DNA from 2 places in the Bradyrhizobium sp. Kon58 genome. Region 2 is predicted to be linked to the other one. Evidence: predicted binding sites of a transcription regulator. Region 2 holds the regulator's gene; the other holds the start of a gene.
What was found. Region 2 encodes PhoB, which activates phosphate uptake and scavenging genes when phosphate is short. Its sites were predicted from a motif close to TGTCATNNANCTGTCAT; they were not measured.
Positions count from the first base shown of each region.

Region 1: the regulator PhoB is predicted to act here: its motif matches at 836-852, upstream of AC0L20_RS26080 (DUF2794 domain-containing protein).

Region 1 is NZ_JBVVOT010000018.1:92,328-98,206, reverse strand. Features, by position in the region: gene AC0L20_RS26085 (GNAT family N-acetyltransferase) at 1-396, shown strand, start outside; gene AC0L20_RS26080 (DUF2794 domain-containing protein) at 404-772, opposite strand; gene AC0L20_RS26075 (DUF1223 domain-containing protein) at 1,395-2,186, opposite strand; gene acnA (aconitate hydratase AcnA) at 2,421-5,141, opposite strand; gene ccmA (heme ABC exporter ATP-binding protein CcmA) at 5,383-5,879, shown strand, end outside.
Region 2 is NZ_JBVVOT010000016.1:15,238-26,071, reverse strand. Features, by position in the region: gene AC0L20_RS24130 (GcrA family cell cycle regulator) at 31-543, shown strand; gene phoB (phosphate regulon transcriptional regulator PhoB) at 753-1,460, opposite strand; gene phoU (phosphate signaling complex protein PhoU) at 1,483-2,199, opposite strand; gene pstB (phosphate ABC transporter ATP-binding protein PstB) at 2,210-3,031, opposite strand; gene pstA (phosphate ABC transporter permease PstA) at 3,028-3,873, opposite strand; gene pstC (phosphate ABC transporter permease subunit PstC) at 3,878-4,867, opposite strand; gene pstS (phosphate ABC transporter substrate-binding protein PstS) at 4,967-5,980, opposite strand; gene AC0L20_RS24095 (ATP-binding protein) at 6,124-7,422, opposite strand; gene AC0L20_RS24090 (putative bifunctional lysylphosphatidylglycerol flippase/synthetase) at 7,456-8,511, opposite strand; gene AC0L20_RS24085 (hypothetical protein) at 8,963-9,265, opposite strand; gene AC0L20_RS24080 (OmpA family protein) at 9,268-10,662, opposite strand; gene AC0L20_RS24075 (polysaccharide deacetylase family protein) at 10,826-10,834, shown strand, end outside.

The sequences.
Region 1 (5,879 bases), on a different contig from region 2:
TACCGTACGCTGACCGACGGCGGCTACCCCTATTTCGTCGCCATCCTCGACGGGCGCGTCGCCGGCTACGCCTATGCCGGCGCCTACCGGCCCCGGCCGGCCTACCGCTTCACCGTCGAGAACTCGATCTATCTCGATCCATCCTTCCACCGTCGCGGCATCGGGGCGCTCCTGCTGGAGCGGCTGATCATCGAATGCGAGGCGCGCGGCTTCCGCCAGATGATCGCCGTGATCGGCGATTCCGCCAATGCCGGCTCGATCGGCGTGCACACCAAGGCCGGCTTCAAGATGATCGGCACGCATCCCAGCGTCGGGCTGAAATTCGGCCGCTGGCTGGACACGGTGATGATGCAGCGGGATCTTGGTGAGGGCGCGACTACGGTACCGGTGAAGTAAGCCTTCGTCAGACCACCGCCAGCTTGCGATCGATCACCAGGAGCACGCGCTCCAGCTCGTGGCCGCGGCGCAGGATCAGACCCGTCGCCGAGATCACGCTGTACATGCCCTGCTTGCGCGCGAGGCGCGGATCCTTCTCGATTCGATAGATCGGCACTTCCGAGGCGCGGCGAAAGACCGAGAACACGGCGCGATCCCTGAGGAAGTCGATGGCGTAGTCGCGCCACTCGCCGTCGGCGACCATCCGGCCGTAGAGATTGAGAATACGGTGCAGCTCGAGCCGGTTGAACGTCACGCGGCTCAGCTGCGCATTCGAAGCGGCGGGGCGCGCCGCCGCGCGCTGTTCGCTCGGATCGGCATCCTCCGACAGACTCATAGGCCGCCTCCTGTCGCATCAGCATGACCGCGTCCGCGAAGACCGTCCCCGGAACCGCGGATCATGACAGTTGCATGATCGCGCCAACTGTTCCCCACTGCAAGGGGCCCCTGTAAGGACGCTGGACCGGAGTAAACCGCCCACACGCAGCGGTGGAACTCTGTCGCGGCAAACCGTCACGGGATCGTTAGCAGGAATCATAGTGTCGCCGCTTTTCCGCCAAGCGACTGCCGCCCTGCATTGCGAAAAGACTTGTGTGCGTTGACCCGGTCCTTTCGGTTCCGGATTCCTCAGCCCCCAGCCCCCCGGGGCCGTTAGGATCGGGTCTGTTCGCACGACAAGGAGGGCCAACGCGAGTTGGTCCTTTTTTGTTTGGGGTCGGTTTTGTTTGTGTCGGGATGTTTCCGCTTCGACGGACTTTTTCCTCATCAGCGAGAACACTCCCTCCCCTCATCCTGAGGAGCCGCGAAGCGGCGTCTCGAAGGATCGAGGCCGAGCTGCCTCAGCAGGGCCTGCATGGTTCTCGCGGCGATGCGCAGCATCGTCCGCCACGCGCGCAGGAGTGCGCTCCTCACATGAGGATTGAAAGTGTGCTTGAATCGGAAGATTCGAAGTGTGCGCGTTAGTGCAGCGACGTGTACGCCGCGCCCAGCATCGGGCCCGGCTTTTCCCGGCTGCCGTCCTGGACATAGACCACAGCACCGTCGACGCCGTCGCGCGTGAGGTTCTCGATCGGCACCGTCCAGCTTTCCGGACGGCCAGTCCAGTCGCCGACCTTCAGCAGATTGCGCACCACGTTGTGATAGATCACCTGCTGTCCGCGATTTTCACCGCGGCTGATCGCGATCGGCACCGACTTCGCAATCGAGCAGATCCAGACCTCGCCGTGGGACGCCGTCGGCTCGTTGCTCGCGGCCACCGAGACGTTGATCTGCTTGCCCGCGAGCGACATCGTCACCGGCACGCTCATCACGCCCGTGCCCTTGTCGGTTTTGCCGATCGCGCTTTCGATGCCGGTGCGGTCGCTGCCGACGACATGCGTGGAGCCGTTGACCACGACCTGCGGCGTGTAGACTTCGCGGTCGCCGCGCATGCGCGAATAGGCACGCTGCCGTGCAGAGAAGCGCGAATCGGCCAATGTGTCCTTCCAGCCGAGATAGTCCCAATAGTCGATCGGCATGCTCAGCGCGATGATCGAGGGATCGCGGGCGAGGTCGCCGATGATCTTGTCGGCCGGTGGGCAGGAGGAGCAGCCCTGCGAGGTAAACAATTCGACAACGGCGCGGGGATCAGCCTCGGCAGGACGAATGACGGCGACGATCGCACAGAGACCAAGTGCACCCGACCAGAGGGCGCCGGACCACCTCGAGATCACGTTACGTGAAACCAGATGAGAAGCCGTCATTGTTGTCATGTCGAACGCCGCACACCATTGCTCGTGAGAGGGAAATCTTACCGCCGGATGGTCACCGTAGTCTTACGGGCCTCGCACTTTCGTCCGCCAAAGTAACCGTCCAAAGCGTGAGGTTCTCCGCCGGGCGGGCCCATCTGAAGCCTGCCGCAAACGCGTGAAGGCGGCCTTGTGATAGGCCGCCTTCGTGTAACCTACTACTCACTTCGCAGTGAGCCACCGTTCACAAATCCGCGCTTACGCCGCGAGCTTGCGCAGCACGTAGTGCAGGATGCCGCCGTTGCGGTAGTATTCGAGCTCGTCCAGCGTATCGATGCGGCAGAGCAGCGAAACGCGCTGCAGCGAACCGTCGCCGGAGACGATCTCGGCGGTCAGCTTCTGGCGCGGCTTCAGATCGCCGATGAGACCACGCAGCGTGACCTTCTCGTCGCCCTTCAGGCCAAGCGAGGACCAGGAGGTGCCGTCCTCGAAGGTCAGCGGCAGCACGCCCATGCCGACCAAATTGGAGCGGTGGATGCGCTCGAAGCTCTGGCAGATCACGGCACGGACGCCGAGCAGACGCGTGCCCTTCGCCGCCCAGTCGCGCGAGGAGCCGTTGCCGTATTCGGCGCCGGCGAACACCACCAGCGGCACCTGCTCCTGCTGGTACTTCATCGCGGCGTCGTAGATCGACATCTGCTCGCCGTCTGGCCAGTGTTTTGTCAGACCGCCCTCAGGGATATTTCCATCCGCGCCCTTGAGCATAAAATTCTTGATGCGGATATTGGCGAAGGTGCCGCGCATCATGACTTCGTGGTTGCCGCGGCGGGTGCCGTACTGGTTGAAGTCGGCCGGACGCACCTGGTGCTCGCTGAGGTATTTGCCGGCGGGCGAGGTGAGCTTGATCGAACCGGCCGGCGAGATGTGGTCGGTGGTGATCTTGTCGCCGAACATGGCGAGGATGCGGGCCTCGACGATGTCGGTGACCGGCTCCGGCTCCTTCTTCATGCCTTCGAAATAGGGCGGGTTCTGCACATAGGTCGAGCTCATGTTCCAGCGATAGGTCTCGCTCTCGACCGTCTTGATCTTGCGCCAATTGGTGTCGCCCTTGAACACGTCGGCATACTTCTTCTTGAAGATCGCCGCGGTCACGAACTTCTTCATGAAGGCGTTGATCTCCTTCGTCGTCGGCCAGATGTCCTTGAGGTACACCGGCTTGCCGTCCTTGCCTTCACCGAGCGGCTCGACGGCGAGATTCTTGGTGACGGTGCCCGCGAGCGCGTGGGCGACCACGAGCGGCGGCGAGGCGAGGTAGTTCGCCTGCACGTCCGGCGAGACGCGGCCTTCGAAGTTGCGGTTACCGGAGAGCACGGCAGCCGCGACGATGCCGTTGTCGTTGATCGACTTCGAGATCTCCTCGGGCAGCGGACCGGAATTCCCGATGCAGGTGGTGCAGCCGAAGCCGACCAGGTTGAAGCCGACCTTGTCGAGATCGGCCTGGAGACCGGAATCGGCGAGATAGGCCGCCACCACCTGGCTGCCCGGGGCGAGCGAGGTCTTCACCCACGGCTTTGCCTTGAGGCCCTTCGCGGCGGCGTTGCGCGCCAGCAGACCGGCCCCGATCAGCACGCTCGGGTTCGAGGTGTTGGTGCAGGAGGTGATCGCGGCGATCACGACGTCGCCATGGCCGATGTCGAACTTCTTGCCCTCGACGGCGAAGCGCTTCTCCGGCTCCTCGGCCTTCTTGTATTCGCTGGCGAGGGCGAGCGAGAAGCCCTCGGCCACGGACGGCAGCGCAATGCGGCCTTCCGGGCGCTTCGGACCGGCCATCGACGGCACGACGTCACCGAGGTCGAGCGTCAGCGTCTCCGTGAATACCGGATCGGGCGACTTGGCGGTGCGGAACAGCCCTTGCGCCTTCGCATAGGCCTGCACCAGCGCGACGCGCGCCGAGGCGCGGCCGGAGGTCTTGAGATAATCGAGCGCGGCGGCATCGACCGGGAAGAAGCCGCAGGTCGCGCCATATTCGGGCGCCATGTTGGCGATGGTCGCCTTGTCGGCGACCGAGAGATGGTCGAGGCCGGGGCCGAAGAACTCCACGAACTTGCCGACGACGCCGAGCTTGCGCAGCATCTGCGTCACGGTCAGCACGAGATCGGTCGCGGTGACGCCTTCCTTCATCGCGCCCTTCAGCTTGAAGCCGACGACGTTGGGCAACAGCATCGATAGCGGCTGGCCGAGCATGCAGGCTTCCGCCTCGATGCCGCCGACGCCCCAGCCGAGCACGGCGAGACCGTTGACCATGGTGGTGTGGGAATCGGTGCCGACCAGCGAGTCGGGATAGGCGACCTCGAAGGTGCCGGTCTTCTTGCCGACCGTCATCTTCTCCTTCTTGGTCCAGACCGTCTGGGAGAGATATTCGAGATTGACCTGATGGCAGATGCCGGTGCCGGGCGGCACGACGGAGAAGTTCGAGAACGCCTTCTGGCCCCATTTCAGGAACTCGTAGCGCTCCTGGTTCTGCTTGTACTCCTCGGTGACGTTCTTGCCGAAGGCCTTGTTGTCACCGAAGAAGTTTACGATCACGGAGTGGTCGATGACGAGGTCGACCGGCACCAGCGGATTGATCTTCTCGGCGTCGCCGCCGAGCTTCTGCATCGCGTTGCGCATCGCGGCGAGATCGACCACGGCGGGCACGCCGGTGAAATCCTGCATCAGCACGCGCGCCGGGCGGAAGGCGATCTCATGCTCCAGCGACTTCTTGCGTAGCCATTTCGACACTGCGACGATGTCTGCCTTCTTGACCGAGCGGCCGTCCTCGTTGCGGAGCAGGTTCTCGAGCAGGACCTTCATCGAGTAGGGGAGTTTCGAAATTCCCTTCAGACCATTCTTCTCGGCCGTGGGCAGGCTGTAATAGACATAGGTCTTGGCGCCGACCTTGAGGGTCTTTTTGCATTTGAAGCTGTCGAGCGAGGTCATGTAGGAAATCCCAATTGTCAGTTATACCCGGCAGGGTATTTTAACACCGTCAGCGTAGGCAGGCTGAGTCGCTTGCAGGGGCAGGTTGAGTTGCTGCATCAAGTAGTTCCGGGCTTATAGAAGCTTTCTAACCGCGCCGCCACAGCCACAAACGTGCCGCGGCAATCCGCGAGCCAAAAATTCCCATACGCTACCCCAAATTTTCCTGAGCCTGACGTTGAGCGGGTTGGTACGAGGCGAGATGCAGCTTTCCGGACATGGGGTCACATGCGTGCGGGGCGGCCGCGAGGTGTTTTCCGGGCTCGATTTCGGGGCCGGCTCCGGCGAAGCCGTGGCGGTCGTCGGCCGCAACGGATCGGGCAAGACCTCGCTGCTGCGGCTGATCGCGGGCCTGCTCATTCCGGCGGGCGGCACGATCGCGCTGGACGGAGGAGATTCCGAGCTGACATTGCCGGAGCAATGCCACTATCTCGGCCATCGCGACGCCTTGAAGCCGGCCCTGAGCGTGGCGGAAAATCTGACGTTCTGGGCCGATTTTCTGGGTGGCGAGCGTTTCGATGCCGGCGAGAGCCTCGCCACCGTCGGGCTCGACCATGCCGCCGATCTGCCAGCGGCCTTCCTCTCCGCCGGCCAGCGCCGCCGGCTCTCGCTGGCCCGCCTGCTGACCGTCCGCCGGCCGGTCTGGCTATTGGACGAGCCGACCACGGCGCTGGACGTCGCCGGACAGGACATGTTTTC
Region 2 (10,834 bases):
TGGCTGGCGCGCAGCGAGGGAAAGGGTGCAATGACGGTTTTGACCTGGTCCGATGATCGCGTCGAGCAGCTGAAAAAGCTCTGGGAGGCCGGACTTTCGGCCAGCCAGATCGCGGCGGAGCTCGGCAATGTGACCCGCAATGCCGTGATCGGCAAAGTGCACAGGCTCGGCCTTTCGGGCCGCGCCAAGAGCCCATCGTCGGCAGCGCCCCGGCCGCGCAAGGCGCGCCCCGCGCAGCACATGATGCGGGTGAGCCGCCCGATCTCGCGCGGCAACACCGCGCTGGCGCAGGCCTTCGAGGTCGAGGCTGAGCCGGATCCGGTCACCTACGACAACGTGGTGCCGATGAGCCAGCGGCTGTCGCTGCTGGAATTGAACGAGGCGACCTGCCATTGGCCGGTCGGCGATCCCTCGAGCCCGGACTTCTTCTTCTGCGGTGGACGGGCGTTGTCCGGCCTGCCCTACTGCGCCCAGCACTCGCGCGTTGCGTACCAGCCGGCGTCGGATCGGCGCCGCGCACCGGTGAAGCCGGGTCCGCGGTAAGCTAGCGCACGATCAGTCATCACGCGCGGCGCCTCAACAAATGCAGTGTCGTCCCGGCGAAGGCCGGGACCCATACTCCGAGCACTTAGTTGTTGTGCGAAAGGGTAACTCCGAGTCTTCGCCAAACCGCGCCCTGTGGTTATGGGTCCCGGCCTTCGCCGGGACGACATCGGACATGTCACGGCAGTTAGTAACCTAACCGCAGAAACCTACACCTGCTCCGCCTTCGCAAACCGATCATCCAGCGCGTAACCGGCGCCGCGGACGGTGCGGATCGGGTCCTGCTCGCGGCCGAGATTGAGCAACTTACGCAGGCGGCCGATATGCACGTCGACGGTACGCTCGTCGATATAGATGTCGCGGCCCCAGACGCTGTCGAGCAGCTGCTCGCGCGAGAACACCCGTCCCGGGTGCTCCAGGAAGAACTCCAGCAGGCGATATTCGGTCGGACCGAGATCGATCGGCCGGCCCGAGCGCGCCACGCGGCGCTTGTCGCGGTCGAGCTCGATGTCGCCAAAAGCAAGGACGGTGGCGAGCCGCTCGGGGCTTGCGCGCCGCAGCAGGCCTTTCACGCGCGCCAGCAGCTCCGGCACCGAGAACGGCTTGACGATGTAATCGTCGGCGCCGGTCGCAAGACCCCGCACCCGCTCGCTCTCCTCGCCGCGCGCGGTGAGCATGATGATCGGGAGCTGCTTGGTCTCGGGACGGGTGCGAAGCCGCCGGCACAATTCGATGCCTGACAGGCCCGGCAGCATCCAGTCGAGCACGATCAGATCGGGGATGTGCTCCTTGAGGCGGGTATCGGCGTCGTCGCCGCGCATCACCGTCTCGACGTCATAGCCGTCGCCTTCGAGGTTGTAGCGGAGAAGCTCGGTCAGGGCTTCCTCGTCCTCAACCACCATAATGCGTGCGCCCATCGGGTCGTCGCTCCTTAAGTCTTCAGGTGTTCGGTACCGTGTTGGCAAAGGTCGTCATGTCGCCCTTCGGCCGCTTGTCGGTGATCGCCTGGCCCTCGATCATGTAGAACACGGTCTCGGCGATGTTGGTGGCGTGGTCGCCGATCCGCTCGATGTTCTTGGCGCAGAACATCAAATGAATACAGAACGAGATGTTGCGCGGATCCTCCATCATGTAGGTCAGGAGCTCGCGGAACAGCGAGGTGCAGATGGCGTCGACTTCCTCGTCACCCTTCCACACTGCCATCGCCGCCGGCAAATCATGCGCGGCATAAGCGTCCAGCACCGACTTGACCTGCTGTTGCACGAGGTCGGTCATGTGCTCGAGGCCGCGGAACAGCTTGAGCGGATGGAAGTCCGTCTCCAGCGCCGCGACGCGCTTGCCCATGTTCTTGGCGAGGTCGCCGATGCGCTCGAGATCGGTCGCGACGCGCATGGCGCCGACGATCTCGCGCAGATCGACCGCCATCGGCTGGCGGCGGGCGATGGTGAGCACCGCGCGCTCCTCGATGCGCTTCTGCAGCGCGTCGAGCTCGGTGTCGATGGCGACGACACGCTGGCCGAGGGGGACGTCGCGGCGGATCAATGCGTCGACGGACTCGACGATCATGCGCTCGGCGATGCCGCCCATCTCGGCGACCAGGCGCGTGAGTTCCTGGAGGTCGGTGTCGAAGGCCTTTGCGGTATGTTCAGAACCCATGTCGCGTCTCCTAGCCGAACCGGCCGGTGATGTAATCCTGCGTGCGCCGGTCGGTCGGCGACGTGAAGATTTTGCTGGTGTCGTCGAACTCGATCAGCTCGCCGAGATACATGAAGGCAGTCTTGTCGGAGACGCGCGCCGCCTGCTGCATGTTGTGGGTGACGATCGCGATCGTGTAATCCTCGGACAGCTCCTGGATCAGCTCCTCGACCTTGGCGGTCGAGATCGGGTCGAGCGCCGAACAGGGTTCGTCGAACAGGATCACCTCGGGCCGCACCGCGACGGTGCGGGCGATGCAGAGGCGCTGCTGCTGGCCGCCGGAGAGCGACAGGCCTGAGGCGTTGAGCTTGTCCTTGACCTCGTTCCACAGCGCGCCGCCGCGCAGCGCCTTCTCGACGCGGCCGTCCATCTCGGACTTCGAGATCTTCTCATAGAGACGGATGCCGAACGCGATGTTCTCGTAGATCGTCATCGGGAACGGCGTCGGCTTCTGGAACACCATGCCGACGCGGGCGCGCAGCAGATTGAGGTCCAGCTTGCCGTCGAGAATGTTGGTCTGGTCGAGCATGAGCTGACCGGTGGCGCGCTGGCCGGGATAGAGGTCGTACATCCGGTTGAAGATGCGCAGCAGGGTCGACTTGCCGCAGCCCGACGGGCCGATGAACGCGGTGACACGGTTGGCGCCGAGTGTCAGGTTGATGTTCTTCAGCGCGTGGTGCTCGCCGTAATAGAAGTTCAGGTTGCGTACGGTCACCTTGGGCGGCGCCTCCGGCAGCACCGGCGCGTGCGGCAGGCCACCGGACGCGCTCATCGATACGGAAAGATCACTCATTTTGCGGTCCTCTCGGCGCCAAGGATGCGCGCGCCAATATTAAGGGCAAGAACGGTCAGGGTGATGAGCAGCGCTCCGCTCCAGGCCAACTGCTTCCAGTAGGCATAGGGGCTCTGCACGAAGTTGTTGATGGTGACAGGCAGGTTCGCCATCGTCTTGTTCAGGCCGAGGCTGAAGAACTGGTTCGACAGCGCGGTGAACAGCAGCGGCGCGGTTTCACCGGCGACGCGAGCGGTCGCGAGCAGCACGCCGGTGATGAGACCCGATCGGGCAGCCCGATAAGCGATCCGCTTGATCACCAGCGAGCGCGGCAGGCCGAGCGCCGAGGCCGCCTCGCGCAACGCGTTCGGCACCAGCAGCAGCATGTCCTCGGTCGTGCGCAGCACCACCGGGATCACGATGACCGCGAGCGCGAGCGAGCCTGCGATCGCCGAGAAGCCGCGCATCGGCACCACCACCGCGCCGTAGATAAACAGGCCGATGATGATCGAGGGTGCCGAGAGCAGGATGTCGTTGATGAAGCGGATCACCGAGGTCAGCCGGTCATTGCGGCCGTATTCGGCGAGATAGGTGCCGGCGAACATGCCGAGCGGCGCGCCGATGCCGACGCCGATCACCGTCATGATCAGCGAGCCGACGATGGCGTTGAGCAGGCCGCCCTCGTTCGATCCCGGTGGCGGCGTGTTCTCGGTGAACAGCTGGACATTGAGTCCCGCCACGCCGTTGTAGAGCAGCGTAATCAGGATCAGCGCGAGCCATGTGACGCCGAAGGCGGTTGCGGCGATGCAGAGCCCGCGGACGACGATGTCCTTGCGGCGTCGGCGTGAATAAATCGGGTTCATGGCGCTAGTTCCCCGCCTTCTTTTCCAGCCGCATCAGCATCAGCCGCGCCGCTGCGAGCACGAAGAAGGTCAGCACGAACAGCAGGAGGCCGAGCAGGATCAGGCCGGACTGGTGCAGGCCGTCGCTCTCGGCGAACTCGGATGCGATCGCCGCCGAGATCGTGGTGCCGGGGGCGAAGATCGAGGACGAGATCCGGAACGAGTTGCCGATGATGAAGGTCACCGCCATGGTCTCGCCGAGCGCGCGGCCCAGCGCCAGCATGACGCCGCCGATGACGCCGACGCGGGTGTAGGGGATCACCACGCTGCGGACGACTTCCCAGGTGGTGCAGCCGACGCCGTAGGCGGCTTCCTTCAGGACCGGCGGCACCGTCTTGAACACGTCGACCGAGATCGAGGTGATGAAGGGCAGCACCATGATGGCGAGGATCAGCGCGGCATTGAACAGGCTGAGATAGGACGGCGGACCTGCGAAGATCGCGCCCAGCACGGGCACGCCGTCGAAGATCTTGATCATGAAGGGCTGGAACGTGTTGGCGAGGAACGGACCCAACACGAAGAAGCCCCACATGCCGTAGATGATCGAGGGGATGCCGGCGAGCAGCTCGATCGCCATGCCGATCGGGCGCCGCAGCCATTGCGGGCAGAGCTCGGTGAGGAAGATCGCAATGCCGAGACCCACCGGAATGGCGATCAGCATCGCGATGAAGGAGGTGACGAGCGTGCCGTACATCGGCCCGAGCGCGCCGAGCACCGGCGGATCGGCGGACGGCGCCCAGCGCTGCGTCCACAGGAACGAGACCCCGAATTCCTTCATCGCCGGGAAGGCGCCGACGATCAGCGAAATGATGATGCCGCCGAGGATCAGAAGCACCGAGATCGCGGAGAGCCGCGTGATCCAGTAGAAGGTGACGTCCCCGAGCTTGAACGCGCTCAAGGCCTTGGCGCGATCATACGGTCCGGCGTCGTCGATTACATCGCTCTGAACGGCCATCTCTGCCACGCCGATCCCCTGTACTAAATAGTATACGTTTTTTGTTGGTCCCGCGCCCCGGATGCGGCGCAGCGCATCCGGGGCACGAGCGTCGCGAGCCTAGCTCTTGATTTCGGCAGCCCAGGTCTTCTCGATCAGCTGAACGACCGGGTCCGGCATCGGGATGTAGTCGAGCTCTTCAGCCGCCTTGCCGCCGCTCTTGAAGGCCCAGCGGAAGAACTTGATGGCTTCCTGCGAGGCCGCCTTGTCGGTCGCGTCCTTGTGCATGAGGATGAAGGTCGCCGCCGTGATCGGCCAGGACTTCTCGCCGGGCTGGTCGGTCAGGATGACGTAGTAGCCGGGAGCCTTGGCCCAGTCGGCGTTGGCGGCGGCCGCCTGGAAGGCTTCGACGGTGGGCTGCACCGGCTTGCCGGCCTTGTTGACGAGACCGGTGTAGGTCAGCTTGTTCTGCTTGGCATAGGCGTACTCGACATAGCCGATCGAGTTCTTGGTCTGGCTGATGTTGCCCGAAACGCCTTCATTGCCCTTGGCGCCGACGCCGACCGGCCACTCGACCGCGGTACCTTCACCGACCTTGCTCTTCCAGTCCGCGCTGGCCTTGGCGAGATAGTTGGTGAAGTTGAAGGTGGTGCCCGAACCGTCCGAACGGCGGACCACGGTGATGGCCTCCGAGGGCAGCTTCACGTTCGGGTTCAGCTTCTTGATCGCGGCGTCGTCCCATTTGGTGATCTTGCCGAGATAGATGCTGGCCAGCGTCTCGCCGTCGAACACCATCTCACCGGGCTTCACGCCCTCGATATTGACGACGGGAACGATGGCACCCATCACCATCGGCCACTGGACGAGGCCGTCCTTCTCGAGCTGCTCGGCCTTGAGCGGCGCGTCGCTGGCGCCGAAGGTCACGGTCTTGGCCTGGATCTGCTTGATGCCGCCGCCGGAGCCGATCGACTGGTAGTTCAGACCGTTGCCGGTCTCCTTCTTGTAGGCGTCGGCCCATTTGGAATAGATCGGGAACGGGAACGTGGCGCCGGCTCCGGTGATGTCGGCAGCAAAGGCCGCCGTCGTCGATGCGGCGACGATGCCAGCAGCGACGAGTGTTTTGAGGAAATTCATGCTGGTCTCCATACAGGGGAGCGAAGCGCCATCAGCGCCCGATCGCGCTCCCCGTGCCGCTCCTTTAGGAGTGGACAGCTGAGCTTTTACGAAGGTTTGGTGACAGTCGGATGACAGTCTTAAGCATTTGAAAATGCTGGTGTTTAGCTCAAAGCCGCAGGCTTGCCCTGGGGAAAACAAGCGGTGAAAGTGGCGCCCTGTTTGGGCACGCTTTCGATCAGAAGCCGGCCGCGGTGCCGGTTAACAATATGTTTCACCAGGGATAATCCGAGCCCGGTCCCGCCCTGCGAGCGGCTGTCGCCGACATCGACCCGGTAGAACCGTTCGGTCAGCCGCGGCAGGTGCTCCGGCGCGATGCCGGGACCGAAATCCCGGACCAGGACCCGGATTTCCTGAGTTCCATCAGGGGCGGCGCCTGGCATCAGCGACACCATGACGCGACCGCCCGCGGCGCCGTATTTGAGCGCGTTCTCGATCAAATTCTCGAACAGGCGGAGCAGCTCCTCGCGGTCGCCCGCGATCAGTACCGGGGTCTCAGGGAGCTGGGTCTCGACCTCGACCTGGCGTTCCCGGGCCAGCGGCTCGAGCCCGTCGGCGACCTGCAAGATGATCGGCAGCAAGTCGACCAGGGTGTCGGGCCGCACATGGGCCGACAGCTCCACCCGCGACAGCGACAAGAGATCGTCGATCAGACGCGCCATCCGGGTGGCTTGGTTGTGCATGATGCCGAGGAAGCGCTCGCGCGCCTTGGGATCGTCCTTGGCTTGGCCCTGGAGCGTGTCGATGAAGCCGGACAGCGCGGCCAGCGGCGTGCGCAGCTCGTGACTGGCATTGGCGACGAAATCGGCCCGCATCTCCTCGACCCGGCGCAGCGGCGTCTGGTCGTGGAAGGTCATCAGCATGCATTTGTCGGCGCCGCCGAAGGTGGTCGGCACCGGCACCGGCGTGATGGTCAGCTCCATCCAGCGATCGACCGGGACATGGTCGAGATAGGTCGCGCGCCGCGGCTCGGTGGTCGCGATCGACTCGCGCAGCGCCGTGATGATCTCGGGCGAGCGCAGCGCGAACTGGGCGAGCTCATTCCGGCGCAGCGCCGGCGCGAGCTGGGCGGCCGCGGCGTTGAGATGGATGACGCGGCCGGCGCGGTCGAGCAGCACCGCGGGATCTGGCATGCCGGCGACAACAGCGGCGACCGCCGCGCTCTCGACCGGGTTGACGCGGCGGGTCTCTTCGCGCGAGGCGGCGGTATCGTGCAGGCGCCACGGGATCAGCGCTGCGGCCGCGATGCAGAGCAACACCGCGATCGCATGCAGTGCCGACAATTCGCCCAGCGAGACCACCACCGACAGTGCCAGCGCCGCGGCGATCAGGATGACGGTCGAGTGCCGCAGCCGGTCGGACCACGGCTGGGAGGAGGGAGAAGATGGGGCGTCGATCGCCATCGGGGCGGGCTTCTCCAAAGGACCTTGCGCCGGTCAGGCGCCGCTGTCGCTGCGCTTTCTCACGTAAGCGGCTTCAGGTGCGGGGCCGGGGTCGAGCTTGAGCGCCGCCTGCTGCAGGCGTTTCGATCGCGCGCCGATGATAACTTCGCGAAACGTCAGCAAGATTACAGAAATGACGAATGGGGACAGATAATAGAGGACGCGGAACAGCAGCATCCCACCCAGCAGCTCCTCCCGGTCCATCTGCCAGAGCCCGACCAGCATCGCCGCGTCGAACACACCAAGGCCTCCGGGCGAATGGCTGGCAAAGCCGAGCAGCGTGGCCGAGACAAAGATCACCGCGACCACCACGAAGCCGAGATTGGGCTCGTCCGGGACCAGCACGTACATCGCCAGCGCGCAGAAGCCGAGATCGATGATGCCGATCGCGATCTGGAGCAGCGTCAGCGGGCCGCCCGGCAGCATCACGGTCCAGGGCCCGCGGCCAACCATCCGCGGCTGGGTCCAGACCCAGACCACGTAAGCGACCAGCCCGACGATGATCATCATCGCCAGCGTCCGGTTCAGCCACGGCGGAAGCATGTCGATCGAGGCCGCAGCCTCCGGATGATAGGAGATGCCGAGGCCCAGCACCGCGGCGTTGCCGAGCCAGAAGGTCAGGCCGGCGAGGAAGCAGATTTTTGCGACATCGATCGCGTTCAGCCCATAGGCCGAATAGATGCGGTAGCGCACCGCGCCGCCAGTGAAGACGCTGGCGCCGACATTGTGGCCGATCGAATAGCTGGTGAAGGCGGCGAGCGCGTTGATCCGATAGGGCACGTGGGGATGGCCGATCGCGCGCACGGCGAACAGGTCATAGAAGGTCAGCGTGAAATAGCCCGCGGCGACGAACAGCGCCGCCAGCGCAATCTGGCTCGGCTCGGTGCTCTTGATCGCTTCGAGGACCTCGTTGACATCGATGCCGCGCAGCATGTGGTAAAGCACATAGCAAGCGATGCCGATGACCGCGACGCTGATCACAACTCCAAGCTTATGCAGGATTTGCTTCTGGCGCAGAAACGACATCGCCCTGCGTATGGCTTCCAGCATCTAGACCTCGAACAACGCTTCAGCGGCCAGGGTGGCCGGCGAACAGGCGGACGATACGCAGGCACCCGACGAACCCTCGCTGCCGGTCCCGGCATCGCGCATACCCGCTATCCCTCCACTAGCGCGTTTCAGGGCGGAGTGGAATTCGGCAATTCGAACAAAAACTCGTGCCTTCAATATTTTAGGCAGGGTTGCGGGCTCCTGATGCACGGTTTGGCGCTTTCGGCGGCAAGACTGACGCGAATCTCCATGGCAATCCTGCGCAGTGGCCATGAAGTTTTGATGATTTCGACCGCACAATGTTCCGTCACGACTTAAGCCGAAATCAATCTATGGGTCGCCCCCGCCTGTTGAAAGAGGGGTGGCCGGCGCGTTTGTTTGCGGTTTTCGATGGGCCGGGAAGGCCGCGCAGCCGCGCTCCTGACGTCCGCAGTCAGGGTGCAGGGCAACATCACAGAGCGGCAGGCGGCATGCTGCGCGCGACCACCCGGTCGCGCAGCCAGGCGCCGATGGCGCCGCCGACGAGGTAGCAGGCGAACATGATCAGGCCGAGGTCGAGCCAGTAGCCGAAGCGACCGGGGACCACATGCGCGAGCGAGGCCGCGACCAGGCCGGCAACAAGCACGGCGAGCCAGCGCGCCGTCACCTTCGAGGTGCCGTTGCCGCGTTGGACCACCGAGATCCAGCCCATGCAGAAGCCGAGCAGCAGCGAGCCGATCAGCCAGCCCAGATGGAACGAGACGAGATAGGGCATCGTCACCTCACCAGAAATTCGATGCGGCGGTTCTGCGCCTTGGCGTCTTCGCTGTCGTTGCCGGCGACCGGCTGCGTGCTGCCGTAGCCGACCGCTGTGAAGCGGCTGGCAGGCAGGCCGGCCTTGACCAGATAGTCGATCACCGCCTGCGCGCGCTTCTCCGAGAGTGCCTGGTTGAAGGAATCCTCGCCGTCGGCATCGGTATGCCCGGCGACCTCGATATTGGTGGTGGGACATCGCAATGCCGTCTCGATCAGATGATCGAGAATGCCGGCGGAATCCGGATCGATGTCGGCGCGCTTCGCCCCGAAGCGAATCTTGGCCTTGGCCAAAAGCTCGGAGAACAATTGCTGGCACACGGTGCCGTCGACCGGGCCGGCTGCGGGTTTCACCGTGATTTCCGGCTTGTATTGCCAGTTTTTCGGAAAGTCCTTGCCAAGGCCTGCGCGGATGTCGTTGGCGGCACCTTCATAGAGCGCATCGCCCGACAGCTTCACCTCGCGGTCGGACACCACGAGCGTGCCGGTCGATAGTCGCGACAGCGCGCCGAGCGCTGCGACCACGGCGGGGCTGAAGGCACCGGGCGCGCCGACGCTGGCCTTGAGATTGTCGACGACCTTTTCGTTGAAGAATTTCCGCGACGCGCTGGTGGCGATGGCCGCGTGGACATTGTTGTCGGGAACATAGCCGGTCAGCGTCACCGTCGCGGCCACCGGATCCTTGTAGGCCTGGAAGACGTAAGGCGGCGCCTTGACGTCGTTGGCGGCGATCGAAAAGCCCTCGGGCAGGTTTTTCAGCGCCGCTGCGACGGCTTCGCGGCCGCCGAGATCGCGCGCCATGCCCGACAGCGTGACTTTGGTGTCCGTGATCGTGATCTTGCCGTCCTTGAGCTTGCCGATCTGGTCGAGCAGTAGCATCGCAGCCGCCTCGAACCGCGGCGGTGCGCCGCGGGCCAAACCCATCTGATCGGCCACCTCGGTACCGGCCACCTCCTTGCGGGCTGCCTCGGTCAGGCGGCCCTTCATCGACGGCAGGGGCGCGGAGCCTGACAGCGTCACCCGCACCACGTCGCGTTCGGCGTTCCAGACGAAGGGCTTTGCCTCGGGAACGAGGCGGGTCCGATCGTCGACCAGGCGCACGCCGGGCACGGTCTCGACCGCCACAACAGCGTCGCGGCGACCTTCCTCGGAAAAGGCCTCCGCAGCCAGGCTGACGTCGCGGCCGTCCACCGCGATCCGGGTCTTGTCCAGAACGGTATCCTTTAGCGCCGCCGAGCTGCGGGCGGAAAGGTCCGCCTCGACCGGCAAAGTGTTATTCCAGGCCGCAAATCCCCACATGACGGCCAAGGGGATGAGCCCCGGCCACCATTTGCTGGCCCACCTGAAAAGCTTCTGCATTCGACGACCCGAACTCTGGAACCGGAGACAAAACAAACCCTTGGCGGGCTGTCAAACCGGAAATGACGCCCTTCCGAAGGCCGGGCGTGACAATTGGAATAACTTTTTCTTCAAGGGTTCTTCCGTAAGTTGAAGGCGGAATGCCAAAGTCCGCCAGCGGGTCATGAAACAA